One region of the Nocardiopsis coralliicola genome, then DNA from elsewhere that is predicted to be linked to it. Evidence: riboswitches for the same ligand, from Rfam matches in the RefSeq annotation. Region 1 holds a riboswitch; the other holds the start of a gene.
What was found. A riboswitch is a leader RNA that binds a small molecule or an ion and turns the genes downstream of it on or off. The one in region 1 is predicted to bind glycine.
Positions count from the first base shown of each region.

Region 2: it holds a riboswitch for glycine, as region 1 does, so the genes downstream of both, gcvP (aminomethyl-transferring glycine dehydrogenase) here and gcvT (glycine cleavage system aminomethyltransferase GcvT) in region 1, are expected to answer to the same signal.

Region 1 covers NZ_BAAGXT010000040.1:479-9,424, forward strand. Annotated here, with positions in the region: gene ACYVGT_RS21865 (3-deoxy-7-phosphoheptulonate synthase) at 1-817, shown strand, start outside; gene ACYVGT_RS21870 (sodium:solute symporter family protein) at 917-2,338, opposite strand; gene ACYVGT_RS21875 (MurR/RpiR family transcriptional regulator) at 2,496-3,329, opposite strand; gene ACYVGT_RS21880 (metal-dependent hydrolase family protein) at 3,481-4,731, shown strand; glycine riboswitch at 4,859-4,957, shown strand; gene gcvT (glycine cleavage system aminomethyltransferase GcvT) at 5,102-6,226, shown strand; gene gcvH (glycine cleavage system protein GcvH) at 6,430-6,810, shown strand; gene glyA (serine hydroxymethyltransferase) at 6,813-8,084, shown strand; gene ACYVGT_RS21900 (L-serine ammonia-lyase) at 8,248-8,946, shown strand, end outside.
Region 2 covers NZ_BAAGXT010000011.1:127,000-141,553, forward strand. Annotated here, with positions in the region: gene ACYVGT_RS11025 (glycoside hydrolase family 16 protein) at 183-1,067, opposite strand; gene gcvP (aminomethyl-transferring glycine dehydrogenase) at 1,458-4,376, opposite strand; glycine riboswitch at 4,504-4,592, opposite strand; gene ACYVGT_RS11035 (MerR family transcriptional regulator) at 4,939-5,433, opposite strand; gene ACYVGT_RS11040 (hypothetical protein) at 6,062-6,547, opposite strand; gene ACYVGT_RS11045 (hypothetical protein) at 6,874-7,770, shown strand; gene ACYVGT_RS11050 (PrsW family intramembrane metalloprotease) at 8,267-9,502, shown strand; gene ACYVGT_RS11055 (bifunctional nuclease family protein) at 10,279-10,749, opposite strand; gene ACYVGT_RS11060 (FHA domain-containing protein) at 10,898-11,440, opposite strand; gene ACYVGT_RS11065 (sugar phosphate nucleotidyltransferase) at 11,794-14,292, opposite strand; gene ACYVGT_RS11070 (CDP-alcohol phosphatidyltransferase family protein) at 14,387-14,554, opposite strand, start outside.

The sequences.
Region 1 (8,946 bases):
GTCGCTCAACGCCGACCTCTGCATCGTGATGCGGGTCTACTTCGAGAAGCCGCGCACCACGCTGGGCTGGAAGGGCCTGATCAACGACCCGGGCCTGGACGAGAGCTACGACGTGCACCGCGGCCTGCGCACCGCGCGCCGCCTGCTGATCGACATCGCCGAACTGGGGATGCCCGCCGGTACCGAGTTCCTCGACCCCATCACGCCGCAGTACATCGCCGACGCCGTCGCCTGGGGGGCGATCGGCGCCCGCACCACCGAGAGCCAGGTGCACCGCCAGCTCAGCTCCGGCCTGAGCATGCCGGTCGGGTTCAAGAACGGGACCGACGGCGACGTCCAGGTGGCGGTCGACGCGTGCGGCGCGGCCGCGGCGTCGCACACCTTCTTCGGCGTCGACCCGGCCGGCGCGGGCTCGGTGGTGGTGACCTCCGGCAACCCCGACTGCCACGTGATCCTGCGCGGCGGCCGGACCGGCCCCAACCACGGCCCCGAGCAGGTCGGGGCGGCGCTGGACACCATCGCCTCCTCCGGACTGCCGCGCCGGCTGATGATCGACGCCAGCCACGCCAACTCCGGCAAGGACCACCGCCGCCAGCCCGGCGTCGCCGCCGAGATCGGCGCCCAGGTCGCAGCGGGCGAGCAGGGCATCTCCGGTGTGATGCTGGAGAGCTTCCTCGAGGAGGGCGCGCAGAAGCTGACCGACCCCGCGGCGCTCGACTACGGCCGGTCCATCACCGACAAGTGCATGGGCTGGGACTCCACCGTCGAGGTGCTGCACGGCCTCGCCGAGTCGGTGCGCGCCCGCCGCAAGGCCTGACACCCGAAGGCGCAGGCGGCGCACGCAGCGTGCGGGGCGGGGCGGCGGGCCGCGGTCCTGGACCGCTGCCGCCCCGTCCCGGAGCGGCAGCGGAGCGGATCAGCCCTCTGCGCCGTGCCCAGCTGCCCGTTCAAGGTCCTGCGGCGCAGGCGCGCGCGTGGCCAGGCTCGCGGCGACCAGGGCCACCACCGCCGCTGGGAGGGCCACGATAACGCCGTTGACGTCGCCCGGGGCGCCCGCCGCCTCCCAGCCGACCGTGGCTGCGGCGCCGACCACCAGCGCGGCGACCGCGCCGGCCGTGGTCGCCCGCTTCCAGAACAGCACCGCGAACACGGCCGGCGTGAGCGCGGCGCCGTAGATGGTGTAGGAGTACATCTGCAAGTCCAGGACGGTGGGGAAGAACAGTCCCAGCACCACCGCGACGACGGCGACACCGAGGACGGCGGCCCGCTGAAGAACGAGGGCCTGCCGGTCGGCCATCGGCGCGCGGCGGAACCGCGCCAGCAGGTCGTAGACGATGTTGGACGCCGAGGACAGCATGAACGAGGAACCGGTCGTGATGACGAACGCCACCGCGCCGGCCAGCAGCAGGCCGCCGATGAGGACCGGGACATACCCCTCCGAGGCCAGCCGCAGCACTGACTCGTCTCCGTTGATACCGGGCATGAGGACCGATGCGGCCGTCGCCAGCAGCACCACCGGGATGAACACGAAGAAGCTGGAGACCAGCATGCCGGCGGTGGATCTGCGGGCGCTGCGCTCATCTTTGGCCGCGGCGAGGCGCTGGTAGAGGTTCTGGTCGGCCAGCAGGAGCAGGAACAGCGGCAGGAAGTAGCCGAGCAGCTGGAGTCCGCTGAGCCCGCCGGTCAGCGTCGCCGACTGCTCCGGCAGCCCGTCCCAGTACGCGCCGGGGCCGTCCACCGCCGCGAAAACCAGCGGCACTGACACGAACAGCGCGAACAGGATGACGATCGCCGAAGCGAAGTCGGTGTAGGCGACCGAGAACAATCCGCCGGTCACCGTCAGCACGGTCACCACGGCCGCGATGAGCAGTGCTCCCTGGGTCGGGGAGAGCGGGGTGATCAGCGCGACGACGTACCCGCCGCCGACGAACTGCGACGCAACCAGGCCGACGTAGGCCAGTGTGGTGACCACTGCGGCGACCGTGCGCACCGAGGCGCCGAACCGGGCCTCAAGCAGCTCCGGGATGGTGTGCTTGGCGGCCCGGCGGATGCGGCGCGCGGCCAGCAGCAGCACGAGGATGCCGAGCGGTGTCCCGGCGAAGAACACCAGCCCGGCGGCCGGCCCGTAGGTGTAGGCGAAGTTCGCTCCACCGATGATCGTTCCCGATCCCACCCAGGTGACCAGGAGCGTGGCGATCATGACCGGGGTGGACAGCCTCCGCCCGGCGAAGAGGAAGTCGTCGCCGCCCGCGAGCTTGGACGAGCGGGCGCAGTAGAGGCCGATACCCACCATCACCAGGAGGTATACGGCGAGGATGATCAGATGTGTGGTCTGCATGTGCACCTTCGTGAGGGGCCGAACGGGGAATGCCGGGCCGATGGAGGTGATGCAAGCAGTCCGATCCAGTGAAACGCAACACTTATTGCATAAAATGTGGCGTCGATCACCGGGAAGTGCCACGGCCGGCCGGAAGCGGAGCCGGCCCCGGTCCGAATCAGAAGAGCTCTGCGCGCCGCCAGAGGCGCTCGGCCTCCCGGACGCTGGCCAGCGCGCGCTCCCCGCCCACCCGGGCGAGCTCGGCGAGCAGCGCGTGGACCACCGCCATGGCCGGGGTCAGCGACGGGAACATGCCCGCGCCCTCGCTCGGCACCACCACAACGTGCGCGGCCGTACCGGCCAGCGGCGAGTCCCTTCGGTCGGCGAGGAGGGCGAGGGGCACGGCCCGCTCCGCCGCGATGGCGGCCGCGGAGCGCAGCGCGACCGGCAGCATCCACAGGTCGCAGATGAAGAGCAGGTCCCGCGGGCCCATCCGGGACAGCAGATTGACCAGGGCAGTCCCGCCGACAGGGCACGTTTCCACGTCGTAGCCCATGATCCCGGCTGCATGGGAGAGCTGGAGTCCGGGCGCGGCGAAGGTGCCCGATCCCAGAACCAGTGTCCGGCGGGCCCCGTGGATGGCCGCCGCCATGGCGCGCACCTGGTCCGGGTCGACGGTCTGGTCCAGGACGCGCAGGCCCGCGCGGTCGGAGCGGATGGCTTCGCGCACCGGATCCCCGTCGGCGCCCGCGTGCTCGGCCAGTACCTCGCCGGCACTCAAGGACGCCAGGTAGCGCGCGCGGAGCTCGACGCGGAGCGAAGGCCATCCGCTGAAGCCCAGCTGCTGCGCCGCGCGGACCACCGTGGCGACGTTCACCTCCGCACGGCCGGCGAGCTCGGCCGTGCTGGCATACGACGCGAACCTCGGCTCGTCGCGGAGTACCCGGATCACCCGCTCGGCTGCCCTGCCCAGCCGCCCTCCCGCGAGCGCGGTCTCGATCCAGTCCGCCATGGCCCCTCCGTCATCGCCCCCTGCGCCGCCCGCATCCGCGCCGCCGCACTAGCGATACCACCACCCGGAGGGTCGCACCGACTCTCTGCAACATATATTGCACATCAGTGCCGTCTTCGGCGGCGCCCCATCCCTCGACCGGAGGTGTCCCATGACCACACGCACCCTCTACACCGATGCAGCACTCGTCGATCCGGAGACGGGGACCCGCAGCCCGGGATCGTGGCTGATCGTGGAGGGCGACCGCATCGCCGGCCGCGGCAGCGGCGCGGCACCGCTGCCCGAGCCGGGCGCGCCGGCTCCGGACACCGTCGACCTTGCCGGCGCCACCCTCATGCCGGGGCTCATCGACGCCCACGTGCATCCGACCGCGTTCAGCGCCGACCTCGGCGCCGCGATGGACCATGCGCCCTCCTACGTGGCGAGCTATGCGGCAAGCTCCCTCACGGCGATGCTGCGCCGCGGTTTCACCACGGTGCGCGATGTCGCGGGCGGCGACTGGGGGCTGGCACAGGCCGTGGAGGAAGGGCTGATCGACGGCCCGCGGCTGATGTTCGGGGGCAAGGCGCTCTCGCAGACGGGCGGACACGGCGACTTCCGCACCCGCGGCCGCCAGGGCGCCGACGCGCACGCGTGCTGCCCGGGCGCGGGTCTCGTCTGCGACGGGGCGGACGAGTTCCGCCGGGCGGCGCGCGAGCAGCTGCGGACCGGCGCCCACCACCTCAAGATCATGCTCTCCGGCGGTGTCGCCTCCCCGACCGACCGCATCGACTCCACCCAGTCCTCCGCGGACGAGATCCGCGCCGTCGTGGAGGAGGCCGAGGCCGCCAACCGCTACGTCACCGGGCACGCCTACACGGCGCGGGCGGTGAACCGGGGGCTGCGCCTGGGCGTGCGCTGCATCGAGCACGGCAACCTCATCGACGAGTCCACCATCGAACTGCTCCTGGAGAACGACGCCTTCCTGGTGCCGACCCTGGTCACCTACCGGGAACTGGCCGAGCAGGGCGCGCGCAACGGGCTTCCCGCGCAGAGCGCGGCCAAGGTCGACACCGTGCTGACCCGGGGACTGGACGCGCTGCGGATGGCGCACGAAGCGGGCGTCAACCTGGTCTACGGCAGCGACCTGCTCGGCGGCATGCAGTCGCACCAGAGCGGCGAGTTCGCGATCCGCGCCCAAGTGCAGCCGGCCGCGGATGTCCTGCGCGCCGCCACGACGACCGCGGCGCGGCTGCTGGGCTTGGAGGGCGAGGCCGGCACGCTCCGCGTCGGAGCCGCCGCCGACCTGCTCGTCGTCGACGGCGACCCCCTCGCCGACATCGCTCTCCTCGCCGACCCCGCAGCGTCGGTACGCACCGTCATCCGCGCCGGCCGGGTCCGGCACCGGCGTACGGACGCCTGACCCGGCCGGCCCGCGCCGGCCTCCGGCCCGCCAGCGGTATGCGGCAGGTGCCCGGTCGGCGCGGCGCTCCGCGCGAGCGGTCGGCCTGGAGGGGCGGAAGGGCCGCTGCTAGGGTGAGGGCGGTCGTCGACCCCGTGCGGGAGAGCGTCCGCGCAGCCGGTGCGGGCCGCCGAAGGAGCAATCCCTCCCCAGAGAACCTCTCAGGCACACGGACCGTCCGGGCGAGACCACTCTGGAAAGCAGGGGCGACGCCGCCCCCGCCGAAGGTGCAAGCCGCGCCCTGCGCGGCGAAGCTCTCAGGCACAGATGACAGAGGGGGAGGATGGCCCGAGCCCGGTTCCACCCGACGACCATCCTCTCAGGAGACCCCATGAACGCCGTCGGCGACTCCGCCGCGGAACTCCGCCGCACTCCGCTCCACGCCGTCCACGAAGAAGCCGGGGCAACGCTCGTCGACTTCGCCGGCTGGTCCATGCCGCTCCGCTACAGCAGCGAGAAGGCCGAGCACACTGCCGTCCGCGAGCGGGCCGGACTGTTCGACCTGTCGCACATGGGCGAGATCCACATCCTCGGCCCGCAGGCCGACGCGCTGCTCGACTACGCGCTGGTGGGCTTCCTCTCCAAGGTCAAGACCGGCCGCGCCCGGTACACGATGATCACCGACGCCGACGGCGGCGTCCTCGACGACCTCATCGTCTACCGGCTCGAAGAGGACCACTACCTGGTGGTCGCCAACGCGGCCAACGCCGCAGCGGTGCTGTCCGCGCTCACCGAGCGCGCCGACGGCTTCGACGCCCGCGTCGAGGACCGCTCCGACGGCACCGCCCTCATCGCGCTGCAGGGGCCGAAGGCGGTCGAGATCCTCGCGCCGCTGACCGACGCCGACCTCGGCGGGATCCGCTACTACGCCGGCTACCGGCACACCGTCGCCGGCTATCCGGTGCTGCTCGCCCGCACCGGCTACACCGGCGAGGACGGCTTCGAGCTCTTCATCGAGCCCGGCACCGACGCCCCCGCCGTGTGGCGGGCGCTGCTGGCGGAGGGGGCCGAGCACGGCCTGGTCCCGGCCGGCCTGTCGGCCCGCGACACGCTGCGCATGGAGGCCGGCATGCCGCTGTACGGCCAGGAGCTCAGCCGCGACCTCACCCCGTTCGACGCCGGCCAGGGCCGGGTCGTCAAGTTCGACAAGGAGGGCCCGTTCGTCGGCCGCGCGGCGCTGGAGCGCGCCGCCGAGCGCGGCGGCGGGCGCCGGCTGATCGGGCTGGCCGGCCGCGGCCGCCGCCCGCTGCGCTCCGGGATGCCGGTGCTGCGCGACGGCGAGCAGGTCGGCACCACCACCAGCGGCGCTCCCTCGCCCACCCTGGGCCGTCCGATCGCCATGGCCTACGTCGACGCGGAGCTGGACACTGCCGCCGGCACGTTCACCGTCGACGTCCGCGGACGCGGCGAGGAAGTGGACGTCGTCGACCTGCCCTTCTACAAGCGCGAGGGGTAGGCGGCGCTGCCGGCCCGCCCTCCCGCACGGTGCGGGCGGTGCGGGCGGTGCGGGCGGTGCATTCGGTCGCGGCGCGCGGACCGGTAGGCGGCCCGCGTGTGCACTGCGCACCGCCACCCGGCACAATCACAGGTGAGCAGGGGTGCGGCCGGATCCGCGCCCGGGCCGCCGGAGACCGGTACGAACCCTCCTGGAGAGTCGAATTGAGCGTTCCCGCTGAGCTGAAGTACACCAACGAGCACGAGTGGGTGTCGATCGACGGAGGCGTCGCCACCGTCGGCATCACCACCTTCGCCGCCGAGGCCCTGGGCGACATCGTCTTCGTCGAGCCGCCGGAGGCGGGCGCCGCGGTCACCGCCGGCGACACCTGCGGCGAGGTGGAGTCCACCAAGTCCGTCAGCGACCTCTACGCGCCGGTCAGCGGCTCGGTCGTCGAGGTCAACTCCGCCGCCGTCGACGACCCCGAGGTGATCGGCAGTGACCCCTACGGCCAGGGCTGGCTGTTCAAGGTGGAGCTATCCGGCGAGCCGGAGGGCCTGCTGACCGCCGACGAGTACACCCGGCTGACCGAAGGCGAGGGCTGAGTATGAGTGCATCCGCGAACCCGTTCGACAGCACCCTGGCGGAGTTCGACCCCGAGGTTGCCGTCGCGGTGGACAGCGAGCTCACCCGCCAGCGCGACACGCTGGAGATGATCGCGTCGGAGAACTTCGCGCCCCGCGCGGTCCTCGACGCGCAGGGCACCGTGCTCACCAACAAGTACGCCGAGGGCTACCCCGGCCGCCGCTACTACGGCGGCTGCGAGTACGTCGACGTGGTGGAGACCCTGGCGATCGAGCGCGCCAAGGAGCTGTTCGGGGCCGACCACGCCAACGTGCAGCCGCACTCCGGCGCCCAGGCCAACACCGCCGTCTACTTCGCGCTGCTCAAGCACGGGGACACCATCCTCGGGCTCGACCTGGCGCACGGCGGGCACCTGACGCACGGCATGAAGATCAACTACTCCGGCAAGATGCTCAACCCGGTGCCGTACCACGTGCGGGAGAGCGACGGCACGGTCGACTACGACGAGGTCGCCCGGCTCGCCGAGGAGCACCGCCCGGCGATGATCGTGGCCGGCTGGTCGGCCTACCCGCGCCAGCTCGACTTCGCCCGGTTCCGGGAGATCGCCGACTCGGTGGGCGCCCTGCTGATGGTCGACATGGCGCACTTCGCCGGCCTGGTGGCGGCGGGCCTGCACCCCAACCCGGTGCCCTATGCCGACGTCACCACCACCACCACGCACAAGACGCTGGGCGGCCCGCGCGGCGGCCTCATCCTGTGCCGCCAGGCCTTCGCCAAGAAGATCAACTCGGCGGTGTTCCCCGGCATGCAGGGGGGACCGCTGGAGCACGTCATCGCGGCCAAGGCGGTGGCGCTGAAGGCGGCGGCGAGCGAGGACTTCGCCGACCGCCAGCGGCGCACCGTGTCCGGCGCGCGCATCCTCGCCGAGCGGCTGTCGGCGCCGGACGCCCGCGAGGCCGGCGTGCAGGTCGCCAGTGGCGGCACCGACGTGCACCTGGTGCTGGTGGACCTGGTCGAGTCTCCGCTCAACGGCCAGGAGGCCGAGGACCGGCTGCACGAGGTGGGCATCACCGTGAACCGCAACGCGGTGCCGAACGACCCGCGCCCGCCGATGGTCACCTCCGGGCTGCGCATCGGCACGCCGGCGCTGGCCACCCGCGGGTTCGGCGACGGCGACTTCACCGAGGTCGCCGACGTGATCGCCGAGGCGCTCAAGCCGGATTACGGCGCCGCCGCGCTCCGCGGGCGGGTGGAGGCGCTGACGCGCAAGCACCCGCTCTACCCGGGCCTGTAGGCGCACACCCCCGGGGCGCGGTGCGCCCCGGGGCCGGCGCGGCGGCCGGGCCGGGCACGCATCCCGCGGCGGGTGCGGTGTCCGGCCCGGCCGCTTCCGTCTGCGCCGGACCACCGCCGCCGCATCCCACCAGCGTCCTGTGCTCAACGAGGAGGGCAGGCACATGGCCATCTCAGTCTTCGACCTGTTCACGATCGGTATCGGCCCGTCCAGCTCGCACACGGTCGGCCCGATGCGGGCGGCCCGCTCGTTCGCCGCGGCGCTCGCCGCGTCCGGCGATGCGGCGCGCACCGACCGGATCGTCTGCGCGCTGTACGGATCGCTGGCGCTGACCGGCAAGGGCCACGGCAGCGACCGCGCCGTGGTGCTCGGACTGCTCGGCGAGGCGCCGGAGACCGTCGATGCCGACGCGGTGCCCGGGCTGCTCGCGCGCACCGCCGAGCGCGGTGCGCTCGACCTGCCGGACGGCACCGAGGTCGCCTTCGCGCCAGGGCGCGATGTGGAGTTCCGCCGCAAGGAGAGCCTGCCCGGGCACCCGAACGGGATGCGGTTCACCGCGCTGGCGGCGGACGGCTCCACCGTGCGCTCCACCGTCTCCTACTCGGTGGGCGGCGGCTTCGTCGTGGACGAGGCAGCGGTCGGCGCCGACCGGATCACGCCGGACACGACGGTGCAGCCCTATCCGTTCGCGTCGGCGGCCGAACTGCTCCGGATCTGCCGGGAGACCGGCATGTCGATCAGCGCGGTGACGGCCGCCAACGAGCGCGCCTTCGGCCGGACCGACGCCGAGATCCGGGCCGGGCTGCTGGAGATCTGGGCGGCGATGCGGCAGTGCGTGCGGCGCGGCGTCCTGGCGGAAGGC
Region 2 (14,554 bases), on a different contig from region 1:
CGGTGCGGCACACATCCCGCCGCCTTTACGGCGTAGATTTCCGCGGCGGCAAAGCGCTCCCCCGGCACCCCAGGCCTCCCCTGCGGCCGCCCCGGAGCGGACCCGTCATCGGTCCACTCCGGGGCGTCAGCGGCGGCAGCAGGGCCGAAGTGCGCGCCGCCGGCCCGGCGGAGGACTGCGCGTCAGCTGTCGTACAGGCGGACGTAGTCGACCTTCATCTCCTGGGGGAACTCGGTGGTCTCGTCGGGATAGCCGGGCCACTCTCCCCCGACCGCGACATTGAGGATCAGGAAGAACTCCTGGTCGAAGACCCACTCGTTGCCGCCGGTGTCGGCGGGGGTGACGGTGTGGAACGGCTCGCCGTCCACCGACCAGGTGATGGAGCCCGGCTCCCAGTCGATCGCGTAGACGTGGAAGCCGTCGGCGAAGTCGCCGCCCTGCGGGTGGTCGTAGCCGCCGGTGATGCCCTCGCCGCCGGAGTAGCCGGGCCCGTGCACGCTGCCGTGCACCGTGGAGGGCTCGAAGCCGACGTTCTCCATGATGTCGATCTCGCCGGAGTTGGGCCACTCGGTCTCGGGGAAGTCGGCGCCCAGCATCCAGAAGGCCGGCCAGATGCCCTGGCCGCGGGGGATCTGGATACGGGCCTCGACCCGGCCGTAGGAGTGCTCGACCTTGTCCTTGGTCACCATCCGGGCCGAGGTGTAGCCCTCGCCCTCCTGGCGGGCGGTGATGACGAGGTTGCCGTCGCCGTCGAGGGCGGAGTTCTCCCGGCTGGTGGTGTAGTTCTGCAGCTCGCCGTTGCCCCAGCCGTGGTCGCCGGTCTCGTGGGTCCAGTTCGCGGCGTCCGGGGCGCCGCCCGCCTCGCCGTCGAACTCGTCGCTCCAGACGAGGTCGGCCGCGCCCGCGGCCGGCTCGGCCGCCGACGGGGGTGCAGCGGCGACGATCCCGAGGGCGGCGGCCGCGGCGAGGGAGGCCAGCGCGGCCGGGACGGCCGGGCGGATCCCGGCCGGGCGGCCGGCGGAGCGGCGGCGCCGCCCCGCGGAGGGGGACGAAGCAAAGGGGGACATGGGGGCTCCGATCTGCCCCGCCCGGGCGCGGGAGCGCCGCGGATCGGGACGCGGGTGCGGGATGACCGAGCGCGCCTGCCCGGTCACGGATCGAATCAGTGGCGACGCTACGGCGGCACCTGGGCGCCCGCAAGAGGGGCGCCACCAGAAAATGGGAACGCTCCCATTCGGCCGCTGCATGACGTGCGCGCTTACCGAAAACAATCTTTCCGATAATTCCGTCCGCACCGCCGCGCACCAACCGCCGAGCCCCCGCCCCACCGCCCCTCCAGCGCCGGGGTACCGACAGCACTGCCCCCGCCCGGGCTCCGGGCGGGGGCAGTACAGGTCCCGCCGGCCGCTGCAGCGGCCGGCGGAGCGCGGTCCGGACCCGCGGGCCGGACCGGTCGGTCACATGCCCTCGAACGCCTCCGGCGGCGGGCAGGAGCAGACGAGGTTGCGGTCGCCGTAGGCCTGGTCGATGCGGGCCACCGGCGCCCAGTACTTCTCCCGGCGCAGCCGCGCGACCGGGTAGGCGCCGCGGCTGCGCGGGTAGGCGTGGTCCCACTCGTCGGCAGTGAGGGCCTCCGCGGTGTGCGGCGCGTTCTTCAGCGGGTTGTCGTCGGCGTCATCGGTGCCGTCGGCGACCCGGTCGATCTCGTGCCGGATGGCGATCATGGCGTCGATGAACCGGTCGAGCTCGGCCAGGTCCTCGCTCTCCGTCGGCTCCACCATGAGGGTGCCGTTGACCGGGAACGACATCGTCGGCGCGTGGAAGCCGTAGTCGATCAGGCGCTTGGCGATGTCCTCGTTGCTGATCCCGGTCCTCTTCGCCAGGGCGCGGACATCGATGATGCACTCGTGGGCGACCAGGCCGCCCTCGCCGGTGTAGAGCACCGGGTAGTACGGCTCCAGGCGCTTGGCGACGTAGTTCGCGGTGAGCACCGCGGCCTCGGTGGCCGCGCGCAGGCCGTCGCCGCCCATCATGCGGATGTAGGCCCAGGAGATCTGCAGGATGCCCGCCGAACCGAACGGCGCCGCCGAGACCGGGCCCACACCGGTGTGCGGGCCGGCCTCCGGCTGTCCGGGGTGGTTGGGCAGGAACCCGGCGAGGTGGCTGCGGACCGCGACCGGGCCCACACCCGGACCGCCGCCGCCGTGCGGGATGCAGAAGGTCTTGTGCAGGTTGAGGTGGCTGACGTCGGCGCCGAACTTGCCGGGCTTGGCCCAGCCGAGCAGCGCGTTGAAGTTGGCGCCGTCGACGTAGACCTGGCCGCCGGCCTCGTGCACGAGGCGGCACACCTGGGTGATGGACTCCTCGTAGACGCCGTGCGTCGAGGGGTAGGTGACCATGATGGCCGACACCGCGCCGGCGTGCTTGTCGAGCTTGGCGCGCAGGTCGTCCAGGTCGACGTTGCCGGCGTCGTCGCAGGCGACCACGGCGACCCGCATCCCCGCCATGACGGCGCTGGCGGCGTTGGTGCCGTGCGCCGAGGACGGGATCAGGCAGACGTCGCGGCCGGTCTCGCCGCGGCTGCGGTGGTAGCCGCGGATGGCCAGCAGGCCGGCCAGCTCTCCCTGCGAGCCGGCGTTGGGCTGCAGCGAAACGGCGTCGTAGCCGGTGACCTCGGCCAGCCAGCGCTCCAGGTCGCGGATGAGCGCAACGGTGCCGGCCGCCCCGGACAGCGGCGCAAGCGGGTGCAGCTGCGCGAACTCCGGCCAGGTCACCGCCTCCATCTCGGCGGTGGCGTTGAGCTTCATCGTGCACGAGCCCAGCGGGATCATGCTGCGGTCCAGCGCTAGGTCCTTGTCGGCGAGGCCGCGCATGTAGCGCAGCAGCGACGTCTCGCTGCGGTGCGAGTGGAAGACCTCGTGGTCGAGGTAGTCGACCCCGCGCTGCAGGTCAGCGGGGAGCGCGCTGCGCGGTTCCGCGGCGGCGCTGGAGGGGTCGGTGCCGAAGACAGCGAGGACCGCAGCGATGTCGGCGTCGGTGGTGGCCTCGTCGCAGCTGATGCCGACCGTGTCGTCGTCGACGCGCAGCAGGTCGACGCCGCGCTCAGCGGCCGCGGCGACTTTCGCGGCCGCCCCGCCCTGCACGCGGACCCGCAGCGTGTCGAAGAACTCCGGGTGCACCACCCGGGCGCCGCGGGCGCGCAGCCCGTCGGCGAGGCGGACGGTGCGGGCGTGCACGTCCTCGGCGATCGCGCGCAGCCCGTGCGGCCCGTGGTAGACGGCGTACATGCCGGCCATCACCGCGAGCAGCACCTGCGCGGTGCAGATATTGCTGGTGGCCTTCTCGCGGCGGATGTGCTGCTCGCGGGTCTGCAGGGCGAGCCGGTAGGCCGTCTTCCCGGCCGCGTCCTTGGAGACGCCGACCAGGCGGCCGGGCAGCTGGCGCTGAAGCCCTTCGCGGACCGACATGTAGCCGGCGTGCGGGCCGCCGAAGCCCATCGGGACGCCGAACCGCTGGGTGGAGCCGACGGCGATGTCGGCGCCGCGGGAGCCGGGGCTGGCCAGCACCGTGAGGGCGAGGATGTCGGCGGCGACGACGGCGAGCGCGCCCCGCTCGTGCGCGGCCGCGATGACCGGGCCCGGGTCGCGGACCGCGCCGCTGGACGCCGGGTACTGCACGAGCACGCCGAACAGGTCTCCGTCGGGCAGGCCCTCGGTGAGGTCGGCGGTGACGATCTCGATGCCGAGTGGCTCGGCGCGGGTGCGCAGCACCGCCAGGGTCTGCGGGAAGACGTCGGCGTCGACGACGAACACGTCGCTCTTGACGCGGGTGGCGCGGCGGGCCAGCGTCATCGCCTCGGCGGCGGCGGTGGCCTCATCCAGCAGCGACGCGCCGGCGACGGCGAGCCCGGTGAGGTCGGCGACCGCGGTCTGGAAGTTGAGCAGCGCCTCCAGCCGGCCCTGGGAGATCTCCGGCTGGTAGGGGGTGTAGGCCGTGTACCAGGCGGGATTCTCCAGGATGTTGCGCTGGATGACCGGCGGAACCAGGGTGCCGTAGTAGCCGCGGCCGATCATCGGGGTGCGCACGGTGTTGCGGTCGGCGTAGGCGCGCAGCTCAGCCAGCGCCTCCCGCTCGCTCGCGGCGGCGGGCAGGTCGAGCGGGGCGGGGGTGCCGGGCGCGGTCAGGATCGTTTCGGGCACGGCGGCCGACATCAGCGCGGCCGGCGAGTCGAAGCCGACGGTCTTCAGCATCTCGGCGATCGCGCCGGGGTCGGCGCCGATGTGCCGGTCGGCGAAAACGCGCGCGGGGGCGCCGGCCGCACTCGCGGGGCCGGCCGCTCCGTCAGGGGCGGATCGGGGGGTCGTCGGCTCCGACATGGAGACCTCCTGGTCGCATCTGCCGCGGGTGCGGCTGCTCTCCTCGGTGTCTCCCCCTCTGTCGCTCGCGGCCGTGAGGCTGCGGGCTTCCACCCGTGCGGGCGCGCGCCCGCCGCTTCAGAGTGGCCTTCTCCGCGCGGTCCTTGGTGCCTGAGAGGTTACTGGGGAGTATTGCCCCGTCGGCGCCCCGTCCGGGGTCTCTCCCACGCGGTATCGACGGCCGATGCAGTTGTATCTGGCTGCGATGGGTCGCGGCCGGTCCTACTCGTGGACGATCATCTGGCCCAGTATCCCGCGATACGCCGCATTCCGGCACCTTCAGCGCCGGTGCGCCGCTCCGGACTGGCCGGACCGCCCGTGTCCATTGTGTCGTACTACGGGTAGACGTGCCCCACTGTAGGAGACGCCGCGCTGCGACGCGCGGGAGGATCAGGCGGTTGCGGAAAACCGCGTGCGCGCAGAGGGCGGCGCGGGCCAGGATGGGGGCCGCCGCAGCGGGCTGGTGCACACCGCCGCGCAGTGCCGGCGCACCAGGCGCTGCGGAGCCGCGGGGCGCCGCGGGTCAGCCGGTCTTGCGCTCGCGGCGGCGGCGCGCCAGCTCGTCGCCGGGGTGGGGGGTGTCGGGAAGCGGTTCGGCGAGCCGCTCGCCGGGCACCTCGCCGAGCGCGGCCTCCAGCTCCCGCCAGACGCGCCCCAGTGCGATGCCGAACATGCCCTGGCCGCCCTGCATGAGTTCGATGACCTCGTCCGGCGAGGTGCATTCGTAGACGCTGACACCGTCGCTCATCAAGGTGATCTGACCCAGGTCGGCGGTGTCGCGGCCGCGCAGGTGGTCGACCGCGATGCGGATCTGCTGGAGCGAGATGCCGGTGTCCAGCAGGCGCTTGACCACCTTCAGCATGAGGATGTCGCGGAAGGCGTACAGCGGCGCTCCTGCGCCGCCGGGGTCGGGCAGCACGCTCGGCCCGACCAGCTTGGTCCGCGCCCAGTAGTCGAGCTGGCGGTAGGTGACCCCCGCCGCGGCGCACGCGGTGGGGCCCCGGTAGCCGATGTCCATAGGCAGCGCCACCACGCCCTCTTCACACAGTAGGCCCTGCTCCCCCGCTCGCTGTGTCGCCGATGGATCGGGGGCGGAAGCCTGTTGACCGCCGCTCATAACCGCCACGCCGAACCTCCGGCCTCTCAGGCCCGCGAGCGCCAGGGGGTTGCGAAGGGTTGCGCCGCGGGTGCTTCGACATTGAAGGTAAGCCGGTCGCGCAGAGAGCGTCAACGACACCCCCCGGCGCGTCGCGGAACCGTGCGCCATCCGGTGTCATCCACCGGTCGGGGGGCGGTTTCGGCAGCTCAGCAGCGACTCGTGATCATCGTAGGGCGTGGCGGCCGCGGATTTCGCGCGCGACACGCCGGTGCCATCAGCAGGTTTGCGCCGTTCCCTGTGGCCCCGCCCGCCCGGTGACGCACCGTAGTGCGCTGACCGGGGCGGCGGGGCCGAGGCCGTCCCGAACTGTTATTCGCGCCACGGCCGGCCGCCGCTCGCACCGGGTCGGCTGCCGCACGCCCGCCCGGCGCACCCGGCGCAAGGCCGGCGAGAGCGTCAGGGCGGGTTTTCCCAGTCGAGAAGAGGAGAACGCAGCGAGGGCGTGCCCGGGCGCCGCGCAGCGGGACAGGTGTCCACCCGACACGCCCTAGGGACGCTCGACGTCCGTCTCGATCGCCAGCTTGAACTGGGCGTGCTCGACCGTCGCCGCCGAGCTGCCGTCATGGCGGACCTGGAGTGCCAGCGGGACGTCCGGGTGCACGAACAGGGCGTGGTGCTTGGCGGTGTACTGGCCGCCGGGGGTGGCGGCGTGGTCCTCGGTGCAGGTGGTGTCCGGGCCGCCGGCGAGGCCCAGCGGGTCGCGCACGAGCTGGCTGCGGACCTCCCGATAGGACCCGTCGGACCAGTGGATCATCGCGGTCACCGTGCCCCAGCCCTCCGCGGAAGGCCAGATGAGGGCGGAGCGCTCGTCGGGATAGGCGGACTCGGCGCCGTCGGGCTGGGCGGCGGCGTGCATGTTCCACAGGTCCGAGGACTCCGCGTCGCCGTACGGGAAGCGGAGCGTGTGGTATTCGCCGTCGGCCGGCACCGACTGGTTCGCGTCGACGATGAGGGAGCAGATACGCAGACTCACGGGGGACCTTCCGTCACGGGGAATGAAGGGGCGACCACGATACGCGACGGAGCCTGGTTCCGGCAGTGTTTTCGGGCCCTGGCCCCCGGCGGTCCCGGCGGCCGGGCCCCGCGCGCAGCCCGCACAGGCACCCCGCGGGAAAAGCCCGAACAAGGGTTGACCAATTCGCACCGCTATATCTCTGTATCGGCCCATTTTGATGCTTCTGTGGAAGACGGGCCCGCCGCGGCGGGCCTCCGCGACACCGACAGCGCGCACCCGCCGGCCGGCGGCCCGCCGAGAGCGGGCGCGGCCCAGGCGGGCGCGCGGCCCGGGGAGGAGGGCCGATGGTGCAATCCGCCCTGCGCGGCGCCCCCGAGGCGGTGCGGCGGTACTGGAGCACCCCGGAGCGGGGCTGGCTCCCCATCGCGGCCGCCGCCGCGGTGCTGCTCCTGGCACTCGGCGCGCCGCCGATCGCGGCCGCGGCCGAGCCGGGGGCGGAGCCTGCCGAGGGCCGCGTCACGGTCGCCGAGGACAGCCAGCGCACCGCGAGCCTCGCGTTCGGCTCCGGCTGGGAGCGCCGTGCCGGCGCGGCCGCGGCGGGCGCGCCGGCGGTGTTCGCCCACGGAGCGGTCGAGCTGCGGGTCACCGCGCTCGCCCCGCCCGGCAGCGCCGAACCGGAGGATCTCTGGGACGGCCTGCGCGACCAGCTGCGCACCGCTGACCGCTCGATGCGGCTGGGCTATCCGTCGCCGGTGCGGTCCCGCTCCGGGGCGGACGGGCTCGCCGGGCGGCTGCGCAGCACCGCGGAAACCGGGCAGGCCAGCGTGTACACGGCTCCCGGCGGCGGCTTCGCCGTGGCCATGGTCCTCACAGCCGGCCGCGGCACCGGCCGGTCGGAGACCGACGCGGCGGCAGTGGTACCGCGGTCGATCGCCTTCACCTCCAAAGACGCCGCCGCGGAAGACGAGCAGGACGCCGGGGCGCCGCTGGGGTCAGGTGCGGCGGTGCCGGCCGCCGCCGAACCCCCGGGACCGTGCAGCGATACCTGGCGTGCACTGCTCCGCGGCCTCGGCCGCGCCGCGCTGGACGGGGCCGCCGGCGCCGCAGTCCAGGCGCTTCCCGCCCCGGCCCGGGCCGCCGCTTCCTGCTCTCCCCAGCACAGCCCCGGCGGCCCGGGGGGCGACACGCCCGCCGGTGTCCCGGCCGCTCTGCAGACGCAGGTGCGGGAGGCCGCGCAATGAGCGGGCGCCGGCCTCAGGCACATCCCGCTCAGACGCTGGCGCGGCGCGGCCCCGGGAGCGCGGCGCCCGGCGCCCACGCCGGCCGCCGCGGTGAGGAACCGGCGCCGCGGGCCCTCCCCTGCCCGCCGCCGGCCCCCGGCGCCCCCAGGGAAGGGGCGGGATCCCGCCGGACTCCGCCTGCGCTGCCGCGGCGCGGCCGGCGTCAGCGCAGCGCTCTGCCTGCCTCTCCCGCACGACCGCGGCAGCGCGGAGGCCTGCGCGCCGGCCGCCTTCGCGGTCGGCCCGCACACCCGGTTGCGGAGGGCCGCGCGGTGAACCCGGTACGCGGATGCAGCCCGCCCGCCCCTCCCCTGGAAGGTTCCAGGCCCGCGCGCGGCGGCGCATTGCACCGCCCGGCACGCCCGCGGCAGCCCGGGCACCTGCGCCGGCAGCACCGGCGTGCACAGCGTGGAACCGGCACGGCCGGCCATCCGGCCGGCGCGAAGGGGGTTGGGCGATGAGCAGGACCGGACCGGAGCGGCGGGGCGGCGATCGCGGGGCCTCGGCGCATTTCGCGGATGGCACGGACCGGCCGGGGGCGGGCGGGGGAGCTCCGGGCTCCCGGCGCCGAGAGGACCCGGGCAGCTCGGACACCCCGGTCCCGCTGCCGCGCGACGAAGCCGCCGGCGGGTCGCGCCGGCGCAGGTCCCGCCAGAACCGCCGCCGGCGCTCCGATGGATCGCCGCTGCCGCGGGGTGCGTCCGGGCTGGCGGTACTGCTGCTCGTACTCGCATCCGCGGTGGGCGCGGTGCTGCTGGTGGTGCGCTGGTGGCCGGCCGCCGCGGCGCTGCCGTGGTCGGCGCTGACGACGCTGGTGGTGTCCGCGGCGGCGCTGGTGCTCGGCGCGGCGCTGCTGGCGCGGCTGCGCCCGGTGCGCCCGCCGCACCGGATCCCGGCGGGGTCCGCGCTGGTGTGGGGGGTGCTCGCGGTCGGCGGGATCGCGCCGGTCGCGGCCGCGTCGGCCACGCCGGCGACACCGTTCACCGCGGTGCCCGGAACCCCGTGGAGCGGCGGGTTCCTCGACGCGCTCGCCGCCGTCGCGCTGATCGCGTGCGGCGCGGTGCTGATCGCCGTCGCCGCGCCCCGCGCACTGAGCGGCCCGCTCGACGGCTTCGTGGCCGGGTCCCTGGCGGGCATCGGAGCACAGGCGGCCGGCTACGCGGCGGGCGGCGCAGCGGCGGCTGCGAGCCCTGCCTGGGGGCAGGGCGCCTTCGGCGATGCGATGGCGCTCATCGGGACCATCCTGCTCACCGGCCTCGGCGGTTCCTGGGCGACGGGGGCGGTCGCCGGCACCGCGGTGGGGCTGCTCGCGGCAGCGTCCTGGCGGCCCAACGCGCGGCGGGCCTGGGCGGCGCTGCTGCTCCTGGTGCTGGCCGTGGGCGCGCAGTGGATGGCCGCCGCGGCGGCGGGCGGCCCGAGTTGGGGGGCGCTCCTGGCGGCGCTGACGGTGTTCGCCCTGGCGATGGTGGTCTCTGCAGCCGTCCGGATCCCGTACCGGTCGCGGATCCGCCATGCCCTGGCCAGCCAGGGCGCAGCGCTCGACCTCGAACGGCGCGACGCCATGGAGCTGGCTGACCGGTCCGGCCGCCGGGAGGCCCTGCTGCGGGTCCCGGGGCCGGAGCGCAAGCGCGTCGCTGCCCGGCAGGAGAAGCTCCTGGCCGCGGCGGAGGAGGCCGCGGACCAGCGGACCTGACCGCGCAGATCGGGACGGGGGCCGGGCTGCACCCTGCGGCGGAGCTGGTCCTGCGCAGCAGAGCCGGCCGCCCGGCACGCCGGCGGTGCCGCGGTCCGGCGAGGGGGCGTTGCCAGAGAGCTGCCGCACGGGCGGGAGCAGCCGCAGCGCGCGCCGCGGACCGCAGCTCTGGGCACGGGCCGTGCCGCGCAGGGACTCGGCCGCGCGCCAGGTACCGGCCTCCGGCACGCCGCGCTCCGGGCACAGCAGCGGTGCGCGGCCCGCGATGGCGCTACTGGGCACCGCACGGGGCCGGATCACGCACGGCGCGGCCGCAGTCGGCCACGGCAGGCCGAGCACCGACGCGGTCCGGCACCGATCGGGAATGCCAGGACGGAGCCGAACGGACCGGCACCCGGGCGGAGGCCGCGGCCCCCGCCGCAGCAGCCGCCGCCTCCGCGGCGAAGCCGCCGGCGGCCCGCGGGGTCTCCCCCGGCGGCCGCTCCGGACGGAGACGAGCCGCGCGCGGAGCCCTCCGCGCCGCGCCGCCGGCCCCACTTGCCGCGCGCGGCCGCGGAACGCCGAGCACCGGCGCGGATCGGCACCGATCAGGAATGCCGGGAAAGAACGGAACCGAGCTCACCTGCAGCCGCACTGCCGGCAGAAGAAAAGAAGGGCCGCGGCGGGATGCCGGCCCCTGGAGGCCCCCGGAGGCCGCTCTGGACGGAGCGGGCCGCTCCGGCTACGCTGCGGCCGGCCGCGGAGCCGGTGCAGCGCACCGCTCCGGCGGGCGGCGGCTACGTCGTACGCCCGAAGTCCTCGGGGGTGATGGTGTCGAGGAACTCGCGGAACTTCTCCACTTCGTCCTCCTGCTCGTCGGGGATGGGGACACCGGCCTCGTCGACGACGTCCTCGTCGGCGTAGATGGCGGCCCCGGTCCGCAGGGCGAGCGCGATGGAGTCCGACGGGCGGGCGCTGACCTCGATGCCGTTGGAGAAGGCGAGCTCGGCGTAGAAGATGCCGTCGTTCAGCGCCGTGATGGTGACCGTGTCGAGCGTGGCGCCGAGGGCGTCCAGCACGTCGCGGAACAGGTCGTGGGTGAGCGGGCGCGCGGGGGCGACCCCCTGCTGGGCCAGCGCGATGGCCGTTGCCTCGACCGCGCCGATCCAGATCGGGAGGTAGCGCTCGCCGTCGCTCTCCTTGAGCAGGACGATGGGCTGATTCGAAGGCATCTCAACCCGGACGCCGACGACCTCCATGTGCTTCACCGCGTCTCCGTCCCACGACTCGTCGCGTCCGAGGGGTCCTGCGGACCGCCGGTTGCCGGCGGGACCCGCCGACGCTCTTCCCTACAAGGCTGTCCGGTCGCGGGCGGCCGCAAACCATCCGGCCGCGGCCTGCCCGGGCCCGTCGCCGTCAGCGCCGCGGCTTGGTGAGCAGCACCAGCCGGAACTTGCCGATCTGCACCTCGTCGCCGGCGCCGATCTCCGCCTCGTCGATGCGCTCGCGGTTGACATAGGTGCCGTTGAGGCTGCCCACGTCGCGGACGCCGAACCCGTCGCCGCGGCGGAAGAACTCCACGTGGCGGCGGGAGACGGTGACGTCGTCGAGGAAGATGTCGCTGTTGGGGTGGCGGCCGGCCGTGGTCACGTCGGAGTCGAGCAGGAACCGGCTGCCGGCGTTGGGGCCGCGCTTGACGACCAGCAGCGCGGTGCCGGCGGGCAGCGCCTCGACGTTGGTGGCGTCGGCGCTGACCTCGTCGCCGCCGTCGACCTCTGCCTCGAGGGCCTGGATCCCCGCGATGGAGATGGTGGACGTGGTCTCGCCGACGGAGTCGCGGCGCTCGCCGGCACGCGGGGCGCTCTGACCGCCCCCGGCCACGGGGGTGCCGCAGTGGGAGCAGAAGCGGGCATCATCCGCAACGGCATGACCGCAGTGCGTGCAGTTAACGCTCGACATAGGTCGGCTCGGCCTCCTACCGCGCGGGGCGGTGCTCAGATATCGGCTGCTGGTCGGGTGTGCCTGGATGCCGGAGATTCTCACCTCCCGGGCAATCTCAACTGGGCAACGATGGGAACGCACCCCATGTTCCCGCCGTCCTCATCCCTCCGGCGGCGGACCGGCCCGCGGCCGGCCCCTGCGCGATCCCGCGCGTACCAGGCGTTGCGGGAACACTCGACTCTAAACCATATCCGGGCCTGCACGGCGCCCCCGGGCCCTTCGCCCGCACAACGGTTTTCGGCCGACTCCGGCCGTTCCGGTGCCGGGTCCGGCCGGGCGCCGGGCGGCGGCCGCCCGGCGCCTGCGCCCGGTCAGCCCTCGGCCCGCTCCACCACCGCGGCCCACCGGTCGAGCAGCGTCTGCGCGGTATCGGAGTCGGCCCCCTCGGCCCAGATATGGGTGACCGCTTCAGAGGTATCGGGCAGGACCAGGGCCCAGGATCCGTCCGGCTCGACGACGCGGACGCCGTCGGTGGTGTCGACGTCGCGGTCGGCGGCGGCCTCCACCACGGCGCGCATGACGCTGCCCTTGACGGCCCACGGCGTGGGCACCGAGCGGCGCAGCTGGTGGGCCTGCGGGATGCGGCGGTCGATCTCGCCGAGCGCGAGCCGGGTGCGGGCCACCAGGCCGAGCAGGCGCACGAACGCGGCGATGCCGTCGGAGGTGCGGGAGAACTCGGGCAGGATGTAGCCGCCGCGGCCGTCGCCGGCGAACACGATGTCGTCGGCCTGGGCGGCCTTGGTGAGCTCGTCGGTGGCGGTGGGGGTCCACTGCACGGTGACCCCGTGGAAGCGGGCGACGTCCTCGGCCACGCGGGTGGTGGTGACCGGCAGGGCGACGCGGCCGCCGCGCCGTTCGGCCGCGACGAGGTCGAGGACGACGAGCAGGGCCCGCTCGTTGTCGATGAGCTCGCCGTGCTCGTCGACGATGGCCAGCCGCTCGGCGACCGGGTCGAAGCGCACCCCGAAGTCGGCGCCGGATTCGGAGACCAGCTCACCGAGGTGCTGCAGGTCGCGCATCTGCTTGGCGAGGGTGTCGGTGGGCGACTTCTCGTCCAGCCGGTTGTTCAGGGTGAGCACGTCGGCACCGATCCGGCCGAGCAGCGACGGCAGGATGAGCGCGCCGGTGCCGCCGGCCGCGTCCACCACCACCTTCATCTCCGCCTCGGCGATACCGGAGGTGTCGATCCGCCGGAGCAGTTCGTGGGCGTAGTTCTCCATCCCGCGGGAGGGGAAGGAGAGTTCGGCGATCTCGCCGGGGAAGGCGCGGCGGAACTCGGCACGGGAGTAGACCCGCTCGAGCTTGCGCTGCGCGGCCGGGGAGAGGTCGGCGCCGCTGTCGTCCAGGAAGACCAGGTCGACCGCCTGGGGGTCGCCGGGAGAGGTGCGGATGGCGATGCCGCCGGCCACGCCGCTGCCGGAGGTGTTGAACCGCGCCACCGGCATCGGGACGGCTTCGAGGTCGCGCACGTCGATGGCGCTGGCGGTGAGCGCGCTGACGACGGCGCGCTTCAGGGTGCGCGCGGCACGGGAGACGTCCCGCGAGGTGGTGACGACCGACCCCTTCTTCAGGGTGGTGGCGTAGGCGCTGGCCAGGCGGACGGCCAGCTCCGGGGTGATCTCGACGTTGATCAGGCCGGAGACGCCGCGCGGGCCGAACAGCGACCGCTGGCCGCGGGACTCCCAGATGACGTTGGTGTTGACGACCGCGCCGGCCTCGATCGTCTTGAACGGGTAGACCTTGACGTCGTTGGAGAGGTAGGCCTCGGACTCGATGACGCACTCTTCGCCGATGATGGCGCCCTCTTCGATGCGGGCGCCCGACATGACGTCGGTGTTCTTGCCGACCACGCAGCCGCGCAGGTTGGTGCTGGCGCCGACGTAGACGTTGTCGTGCACCACCGAGCGGTGCAGGAACGCCTCGGAGCGGACGACGACGTTGCTGCCGAGCACGGTGTACTCGCGCAGTTCGGCGCCGGCCTCCACCTTGGCGTAGTCGCCGACGTAGAGCGGGCCCTTGAGCACGGCCTCCGGGTCGACTTCGGCGCCCTCGGCGACCCAGACCCCGGGGGCGACCTCGAAGCCGTCGATCTCGACGTCGACCCGGCGGTTGAGCACGTCGGCCTGGGCGCTGAGGTAGGACTCGTGGGTGCCGACGTCCTCCCAGTAGCCGTCGGCGATGTAGCCGTAGACCGGCTCGCCGTCCTTGACCATGGTGGGGAAGACGTCGCCGGACCAGTCGACGACCTCCCCGGCGGCGACGCGGTCCAGGACCTCGGGCTCCATGATGTAGATGCCGGTGTTGACGGTGTCCGAGAAGACCTGGCCCCAGGTGGGCTTCTCCAGGAAGCGCTGAACGCGGCCCTGCTCGTCGACGATGATGATGCCGAACTCGAGCGGGTTCTCCACGCGTTTGAGGCCGATGGTGACCATGGCGCCGTTCTCGCGGTGGAAGCGCAGCATGTCGGTGAGGTCGATGTCGGTGAGCGCGTCGCCGGAGATGACGATGAACGGCTCGCCGCGCAGGTGGTCCTCGGCGTTCTTGACGCTGCCGGCGGTGCCCAGCGGCACCTCTTCGGCGACGTAGTGCAGGTGCATGCCCAGCTCTTCGCCGTCGCCGAAGTAGTTGCGGATCAGGGTGGCGAGGAACTGCACGGTCACGACGGTCTCGTCGAACCCGTGCCGCTTCAGCAGCCGCAGCACGTGCTCCATGATGGGCCGGTTGACGACCGGGAGCAGCGGCTTGGGCTGGTTGGCGGTCATCGGGCGCAGGCGCGTGCCCTCCCCGCCGGCCATGACGACGGCCTTCACCGGTGCCACCTCCGCCCGCGGGCGCGCAGAGCCGGCTCCCCTGCCGGGGGCGTCGCCCCGGTCCTCCTGTGGCACACCGTGTCCAGGCGTCGGTTCATGGTGAAGATGCCGCTCCCTTCCTGTCACCGGGGGGCCGGGGGCCGTCGGAGGCCGCGGCGTCCGACGCCGGGGTGCGCTGGGGAGCACCTCCGGTACCGCCGCGTGCGCCCGGCTCTCCCGCGGGGGCCTCCCCCTGCGCGGAGCGGTCTTCGCGGCGGGCCTG